2 regions of the Desulfosporosinus sp. FKA genome follow, and region 1 is predicted to be linked to the other one. Evidence: riboswitches for the same ligand, from Rfam matches in the RefSeq annotation. Region 1 holds a riboswitch; the other holds the start of a gene.
The links. A riboswitch is a leader RNA that binds a small molecule or an ion and turns the genes downstream of it on or off. The one in region 1 is predicted to bind cyclic di-GMP.
Positions count from the first base shown of each region.

Region 1 (4,218 bases):
TAATACTGTCGCTTACCAGGTATTGGCAAAAATAAAACCCCAAACGGGGTTGGCCTATTTAGAGGCGATGAGGTATGCGGGGCTTCATCCTGAAGATAACAACCCCATCGCGAGTATTGGAGGGTTCACAGAAGGAGTATCACCTGTTGAGCAAGCCGGGGGCTTCTATACTTTAGCGAACGGCGGAAGGTATGCTCAGCCCAGTTGTGTCACAAAGATTGACAATCTGGGGCAAACGATTTATAAAAACAGCCGAGAAGTGAAAACGATTTATTCACCGGAATCTGCCTATATGATGACCGATATTCTTAAAGGAGTTATCAGTTCGAACTATGGCACTGGGCACAATTTAAAAATTGATGGCCAAATAGTTGCCGGGAAAACTGGTACTACGGAAAACAGTAAAGATGGATGGTTCTGCGGTTATTCATCATATTATACAACCGTTGTATGGTGCGGGTATGATATCCCCAAGGAAGTTGACAATTTGTTCGGCTCTACCTATCCTGGACACATTTGGTTGAACTATATGACCAAGATACATGAAGGTCTCCCAAAAGCAGATTTTCTCCAACCACAGGGAATTGTTTTTAAAACTATTGATTGGCGGGGTAATCCTACCGACTTTGACACAGGAACTCAAGATATGTTTTCTAAAACTTGTTTAGAGAAGGGTTTAGGAGGGCAGATCGGCGTGAACGTGTCGCAGTCTGCAAAAGACGGTTCAAATATAACCAATCGAGTAATAATTCCCAAAGAGAATCAAATTCCCCAACCAACGGACCAGGAGACAAAAGCTGAACAAGATGCCGACGCTGCTCTAGCAGCCCTGGAATCATTAACACCTCAAAGTTCAGCAGAGAATAGGGAAGCTGTTTTTTTAGATGCTCAAAATAAGATAGGAAAAATAAAGGATAAGGATAGACGTTCTTCCTATCTAGATAGAATAAGTGATGTGCAGAGAGTATTGGGTATTGGGGGTTCATATTAACCAAAGAGTTGATAATTTACCGCTTAATGTCTTAAAAAGTTTTTTGGTATGACGCTGGATAAGCGTCTTTCTTATTCTCCAAGAGATATTAACATGATTAGAGTGAGTAATTTGTGCTTTTGGCATTAATTTTTGTGCCATAAGGCACTATTTAAAGGTTTTATATCCGAGTATTATATACTTATTTAAGAAGTAAGCAGACCATGCCAATTGTAACTGCTCTTCGGAACTATAATCAACCTAATCCTCTTGCTCAAATTCGGATGTTAAGGAGATTCGTTGCTTATGAGAAGAAGATAGTAAAGACTATGGAAAATCGGAAATATTTGAGCTTAAGTAAAATTAATGAGGTGATTAGTATGGCAATCGGTTTTAAAATTGATTTTTTGTCCTATCAGGCCAAACATCGCGATTTGTTCCATTCATTTTGCTCTACCATTAGCTACTATCTTGAACCTAGAGGTTGGGGAACAGAATTTCCATATTTACTAATCCACTTCTATAATGGAAAGCTTGATTGGGTTGACGTACCGAAGCTGATAGGTGAGCTTAAAGATATACGTGAAAGATTGAAGTACATAGAAACAACAGATATTATTTTAGATATTGAAGATTTAAGTGAAAGAGGATCGCTGAGGAAAAGAGAATGCAGTAATTACTCCAATTTAGTGAATTGTTTTCTTGTAAATGATGGCCGGGATTTATTTGATCTTTTGTTAAAAACCTTGGAAAACTCATTAATTGAAACTGATAAAGAGATTGCTTAAGAAACCCTTCTTTTTTTATCCAAACGTAAGACCCCCACTTCTTCAAGTGGGGGTGGTTCTTATTTGTTCATTGAAAACAGGAGAATTTTGTTAACGTTTAACCCATAAATCTCCACTTTAGATAAAAAATTGTTTTCGGATAACATTTTCCGAGAAATGTTTTCAGCTAGTTGTTTGCCTTCTGGATCTGGGTAGATATATGTCAGAATTGTAACAGTTTCTCCGTCGACTTGGATATCTTTAATTAAGGGATACCAAGAAGCTGAGGAATATGTATGTTTAATAGTTTCTTTGGCAGTGGCAGAAGATATCATACTAGATGACCCTCTTGTGAGAATGGTGTGCGTAGAAAGTAGGCCTAAAAGCAAAATGCCTATTATAAATAGTATTAAAACTATCTTCTGGATACCTATGGGCTTAGAATACCAGGTTTCTATACTCTTCATAAGACCTCACCCCAATTTCTGCCATTTAAAACAAAAAGCTGCTTTATCCTTAGAATAATTGCCTTTTTGTTAGACGACGGTTCGGAAGCTTGGCGACCATCAGCATTACCTGGAAGGCCCATAGCTTTGCGCCCTTAATTTTCACTAAGTTTGCTTTTGTCACAATATAAGGGGCTGAATAGATTTCGAATAATCTCGAAATACAGCATTTGAAAGAAAATAATGACGATACTTTTACAATAAGTATAGACAATATACGGGTTAAGTCCTAATGGTAATTGTGATCAATTATAGACAGTATAGGTCATTTAGCCAAACCAATGGGCCTATAGTCCTATTTGCAGATTCTAGCTCAATTTTGTTCGAAATTTGGATGTAATTTTGAGTCATGATCACCTTAATGGGAAAAGCATAAACGGTGGGGTGGTATTGGAAAGGGGCGTAGACCAAAATGGTTTCTACGCCCTTTCTAATGGTGAAGTACGGGCAAAGACAATGATGAATTGTGAATAGTAATTTCTAATACATTACATATAATATTTATATTTTTGAGCTTCTCAGAATTTGTTAAGCTAAAAAGGATTGATTTGGAATCGCCTAAAACCAAAGTGTAAAATATGAGAAGGCTGAAAGGACAATTGAGGCAATAAGCATGGCCAAAACCGGCCGCAAGGCCCGGCTGCGTAAATTGGATAAATGAACATTGAGGCCCAGGCCTACCATGGCGGCAGCTAATAAAAACGGACCAATGTCGTTTGAAATTACTGATAAAATATGTTTAGGAATAGGAAAATAGGTACCGATAATACTTGTAATGAGAAATCCAAGTAAAAACCAGGGAAATGGCGCTTTTTTGGCAGTCTCCTGACCATTTTTACGTGTCCAAAGGGAAAGAATAAGACTTAGAGGAATGAGTAAGAAAACTCGACCCAGCTTGGCTAATAAGCCAATCGTTAAGGCTGTTGGTCCTGCCGTTGCCGCAGCCGCAGCAACATGACCAATCTCGTGCAAACTAATTCCGCTCCAAATGCCAAATTGAACTGCTGTAATTGGGAGTATGGGGCGAATCAAAGTGTAGCCAATCGCGAACAGAGTGCCTACTAAGGCGATAATACCTGCTCCGAGGGCTGTATCCTCATCATCGGCGTTAACAATCGGAGAAACGGCAGCAATAGCAGCAGCACCACAAACACCTGTACCGATGCCTAAAAGAAGGGAGAGCATCTTTTCGCCTTTAAAAAGTTTGGCAAAAAGCAATGTCACACTGATTGCAACAATGATGCTTAAGGTGTCATGAATTAGCAGCAGGCCTCCTTGGTTTAAAACAATATCAATGTTGAGCTTAAAACCATAAAGAATAATTGCAAAACGAAGGATCTTATGGGCAGAAAATTGTATTCCGGTGCGGATATCTTCCGGATAACCGAAAACGTTGCGATATAAAACTGCAATCAAGATTGAGGTGAGCATAGCGCCTATTCTGTCAAGGACTGGCAAATCCGAGGCGATTGTGCCGATCCCTGCAATAACAAAGGTAAATAAAATACCCCCGTACAATTTGAATAAATTAGATTTTTGTAAAGTGACCGCTGGAATTTCGATGTTGTGAGACATTTTTTCAACCCTTCCATGCCATGCAAAATTTCCTGAAAGCTTTTTAACCTATTGTTCCGGAACAGGTTCATTGTTAAAGACCTTAATTTCAGGTTTCTGCACTTAAATATAAAGGCTGTAATTTAGACTTACAATCTAGATGTCTAATGTTAAGCATATGGTTATTTAATACGTACATGCATTTTTAAGCGAGGGCATTACTTTTAGGCCTATTGTTAAGGAGGTTATGAGTCTTGATTACGGAATCTCTAAAAGTATTTGTGACAGTTATCGAGCAAAACAGTTTTTCTCGCGCTGCTGAAGAGCTGTTTTTATCCCAGCCAAGCGTCAGTCTCCACATCCGCAACTTGGAAAATGAGTTCGGTGCCAAACTTCTGCATCGCTCTTCAAGGCGTTTAAG
Region 1 covers NZ_NAHZ01000030.1:35,351-39,568, forward strand. Annotated here, with positions in the region: gene B5771_RS14055 (transglycosylase domain-containing protein) at 1-991, shown strand, start outside; gene B5771_RS14060 (Imm70 family immunity protein) at 1,195-1,758, shown strand; gene B5771_RS14065 (hypothetical protein) at 1,818-2,072, opposite strand; cyclic di-GMP riboswitch class I at 2,285-2,369, opposite strand; gene B5771_RS14070 (putative sulfate exporter family transporter) at 2,802-3,818, opposite strand; gene B5771_RS14075 (LysR family transcriptional regulator) at 4,052-4,218, shown strand, end outside.

Region 2 (4,218 bases), on a different contig from region 1:
AAGAAGCCTTGATTGAATCGGGTACAACAAGACTAAGACCAATTATTATGACGAGTGCGACTATGATTGTTTCCATGCTGCCTGTTGCTCTTTCCATAGGTGAAGGAAGCGAAATGAAAAAGAGTATGGCTATCGTAATCATCGGAGGCATGGTCATGTCTACGCTCCTTTCGCCCATTGTCTTGCCGGTAGTTTATACTTTAATGGACGATTTAAAGCATCGTATTTCAAAGAAAAGAAAAACAATAAATGCCGGGGAGGTTCCACAAATTGAAATTTAATCTTAGTAGAATCAGGCAGATTAAGAAACGAACTATAATTATCGGTCTACTGGTAATAGCTGCTGCCTTAGGTGGGAATTATGCTTTAAAGCATAGAAAAGTTGAAGTTCCAGCAGTTACTGTGAAAAATGTAAAAGCGCAAAAGGTCGCTCTTGGTTCTTTATCGACTATGGTTGACTACGCCAGTAAATTTGATCCTGTCCAGGAAATACAGGTTTTTCCCAAGACTGGGGGAAGAGTAGCCAGTTTAAATGTTGATATTGGTTCCAAGGTTTCCAGCGGACAGGTTCTCTTTACAATTGATGCGTCTGATCTTCAAGCTCAGCTGCAAATACAACAGCAGTCCTTAGCCGTGGCAGAGGAAAACCTCGCAAAAACACGCTTGAGCTCACAACAAACCTTAGAAAAATCTCAAATCACTTATAACGATGCCCAAAAAGATTATAATAATGAAAAAGCTTTGTATGATGGAGGAGCTGCTTCTAAACAGGATTTAGACAGCGCCAAAACAAAATATGATAATGCTGCTATCGAGTTAAATGCCGCTAAAGATGATTTAGCAGTGTCAGCAGCAGAAGCACAAGTCGAACAAGCGAAGGCAAGTGTTAATGCAGCTCAGGTCCAGCTTGATAATCTAACCGTAGTATCCCCTATCTCGGGAGTAGTTTCTGCCAAAGACGTTAAAGTTGGAGGAATGGTCAGTAGCCAATCAGGTTCCGTTACGGTTATTGATTCCAGCAGTATGGTGGCAGAAATTAGTGTTCCGGATCTTGTTATCGGTAAAATTAAGGTTGGTCAAACTGTACCTGTGAGCATAAATGCCCTGAAGGACAAAAAGGTCTCCGGAGTTATTACTACGATTAGTCCTAACTCGGATGCGAAGGACAATTCGTATTTAGTGAAAGTAAAAATTGATAATTCACAAAGTGGTTTAACTGCAGGTATGTTTATTAAAGTATCGCTGCCGGCCGAAAGTGAAAGTAACATATTGCTCGTTCCCAATCAAGCACTCAACATAGAGAATAATGTAAATTATCTTTATGCAGTTGTTAATGGAAAAGTTAAAAAAATAGCAGTAACGGTTGGTATTTCTGATAATAAAAATACCGAAGTCAAAGGAAATATCACAAAGGGTATGGAGGTAGTTACAGAAGGACAGAGCTTTTTAAACGAGGGAGAAAAGGTGAATATTGTCGAAGGAAGTAGTAAGTCGGAATAAAAGTCTATTGATATTAAAATAGTTTATGTGAGATAAAAGGAAACCCCTAGACATTAGAACTGTGTCTAGGGGTTTCGTCATGCAGGCGGTATTTTCGTTTATGGTGAGCAAATTTATAGTGACTTTAAGATAAATCTGTGGTATAGTATCCCTAGTGATAGTATTCACAATCACAAATAATAACTTCAATTGTGAATTATGTGACAAAACTATTTTTTCGGTACTTATAAGCTGCCTAAAGCTTTTTAAGGTATATTTTAAAGGGGGAATTTAAAATGTGTCCATATATTAATGAAGGGATGAATGTTAACGGTTCGTATTATTATTGTGATGCTGCGGCTCGAGGTGTAAAGCTAAGCGCGAGGGAATTAAAAGATATTGGCTGTACCGTGGCGCAAAGGAAAACATGTAAGAGTTTAATGGAAATGACTCTTGGGTATGCTTTGCTTCCAGATTCTGTCGAGAAGAATACCAATATAATTCTTAATTTTAACAGAGATAGCAAAAAACTTTGTGCCAAATAGATTTATCTCACTTAGCTCATAGCGTGTATAGCTAAAGCCCTCACAGATGAGGGCTTTAGCTATGACCAACATTACTGATGCTTTTCGTTTAATAATAAGGTATCAACAGCAATGCTGAGCTCTTCCAAATCAAAAGGCTTAGTCATTACATAATCGATATCACCATTACGAAGTATTTCGTTGATCTCTTGTTGATCCGTGTAAGCGGACATTAAAATGATTCGAATGTTTGGATTATAACGATGTAGTTGTTCTCGAAGCTCTAAGCCGTTCAGGCCCGGCATCTTGATGTCAGATATTATTAAATCGGGCAACTGTGCTTTCGCCAATGACAATGCTTCGATTCCTGAAGTGGCAGTCAATACGGTGTACCCTTTCGAAGAAAAAAGAGCATTCAGGAGACTTCGAATTCCAAGATTGTCATCAACGATTAGTAAAGAACCTTGACTCAAGCAAATCCATCTCTCTTTCCATAGCTTTCCTACATATGTATGGGAATTATGGTATGTATATGACGCAATATAAGTAAAATAACTGTTTTTGAAACTAAGAAATGTAAGCAACGAAAGCTGCTTACATTTCTTAGTTTGCAGCCAGGCTGTCATATTCCCAATGGAAGTTAGACCCTTTAGCTTTGCGTCTTGTCCTTTCGAACAATTTGCCCTAATGTATATTATGTTGGTTCCGAGAAAATCAGAACTTTTCTTATATTATAAGATATTATAAGACAAAATTTAACAAATTACAACATAATTTAAACCTTAAGATAATACATTAACCGCCTAATTTTTTGTTAAATATTTTTTTCGATCTTCGATAGCTATTTTGCAGCACACACCTATTTAGGTATAATTGTACGAAGCTACAGCCATGGATCTGCTTATGCTCGGAATCCTGTTTTATGATAGCCACTATGATGATGCTTCTGAAATGTCCTATCATTAAATTGACCATTGTTTCTGTGATGATTTTCTTCTTGAGGATTTGGTATTTTATAGCCATCGTTATTACTATTATTATTATTGCTATTGTATTCGTTTCCCTGGTCTATTGTGGTGTTACTTGAAGTTTGACCATATAAGTTTTGATATTCTGTTTTAGCTGCTTGCATTTGTGCTTCACCTTTATTACATCCTGGGCTTATAAGAGGACAATGCTTATTACAGCCTGTGCAAAACAAGTTTCCAAGATAATCAAACAAACTAGGGCGATTAAGTTCTTGAGTGTTCTCAAAAGCCTGGTTGGAATTTGGACTGTCTCCCCGATTTGTGTTGTTTTTGTTAGGGAGATTTAGCGAATTTCGCATTGAGACAGTTGGAGGATTCGAGGGATTACTTGACCATTTATTAGATCCTAGTATATTACGGTCAAATATAATACCCATTATTAACCCTATTCCTAAAGTTAGTACAAACTTTCTTTCATCATTTGCAAGCATATTACCTAAGGAGGCAGACAAATACTTTCGATGCCATAAAACATGTATGGATATTATGACAAGGCAACAATATGAGACAACTTTATGAACAGTTACAAGAAAATCAGAATTTCCATTTGATACAGCAGGAAAAAGCACTTGAGAAATAAGAATGCCGGTTATGGCTATAGTACTAACACAAAGGAATAATCCAATATTAATTAAGAACATAAATAATAGTTTCTTTGCTGATTTTCCTCCGAATTGAAATTTGAAGATATTTTTAACCCACGTCAAGTTTGCCAAGATGTGAAGGATAAAAAGAGTGATTGCTAAGAGTCCTGCAATTTCGTGAAAAACCAGGCCAGTATCAAAAGGGTTTAATAAAAGCAAGTAAATAATGATCATTATAAAATCGAGAGCTATTTTTAAAGGCGGTTTACAATTCAATGAACTCACTTCCTTAAAAGATTTATAGTTTCATTTGGTCGATGTTTTTGCCTTATTATTAATATAAAGTGTTTTCCTGAAATTAATCTGAATAAATTCATTTCCGCATCGTTGGCTGATTTTCCATAGGGAATTGGAATTTTTGAGAAGTGACTCGAGAAAAGTTAGACACTAATTTAATTTAAATTAATAGCCTGTCGACTTGCTTGAAACGTGTTATCTAAGGTATAATTATGAAAAGTTCTATACTTGGAGGGTTCAATGTTTGACTATTTTCGACCAACACTTCAAGCTCCTTCCATAGATCTCATTCTTGTTGAGCAACTT
Region 2 covers NZ_NAHZ01000026.1:119,988-124,205, reverse strand. Annotated here, with positions in the region: gene B5771_RS09515 (efflux RND transporter permease subunit) at 1-281, shown strand, start outside; gene B5771_RS09510 (efflux RND transporter periplasmic adaptor subunit) at 271-1,500, shown strand; gene B5771_RS09505 (hypothetical protein) at 1,776-2,024, shown strand; gene B5771_RS09500 (response regulator) at 2,096-2,476, opposite strand; cyclic di-GMP riboswitch class I at 2,610-2,697, opposite strand; gene B5771_RS09495 (DUF4405 domain-containing protein) at 2,905-3,891, opposite strand; gene B5771_RS09490 (YqeG family HAD IIIA-type phosphatase) at 4,153-4,218, shown strand, end outside.
Region 2: another riboswitch for cyclic di-GMP. It lies ahead of B5771_RS09500 (response regulator); the one in region 1 lies ahead of B5771_RS14065 (hypothetical protein).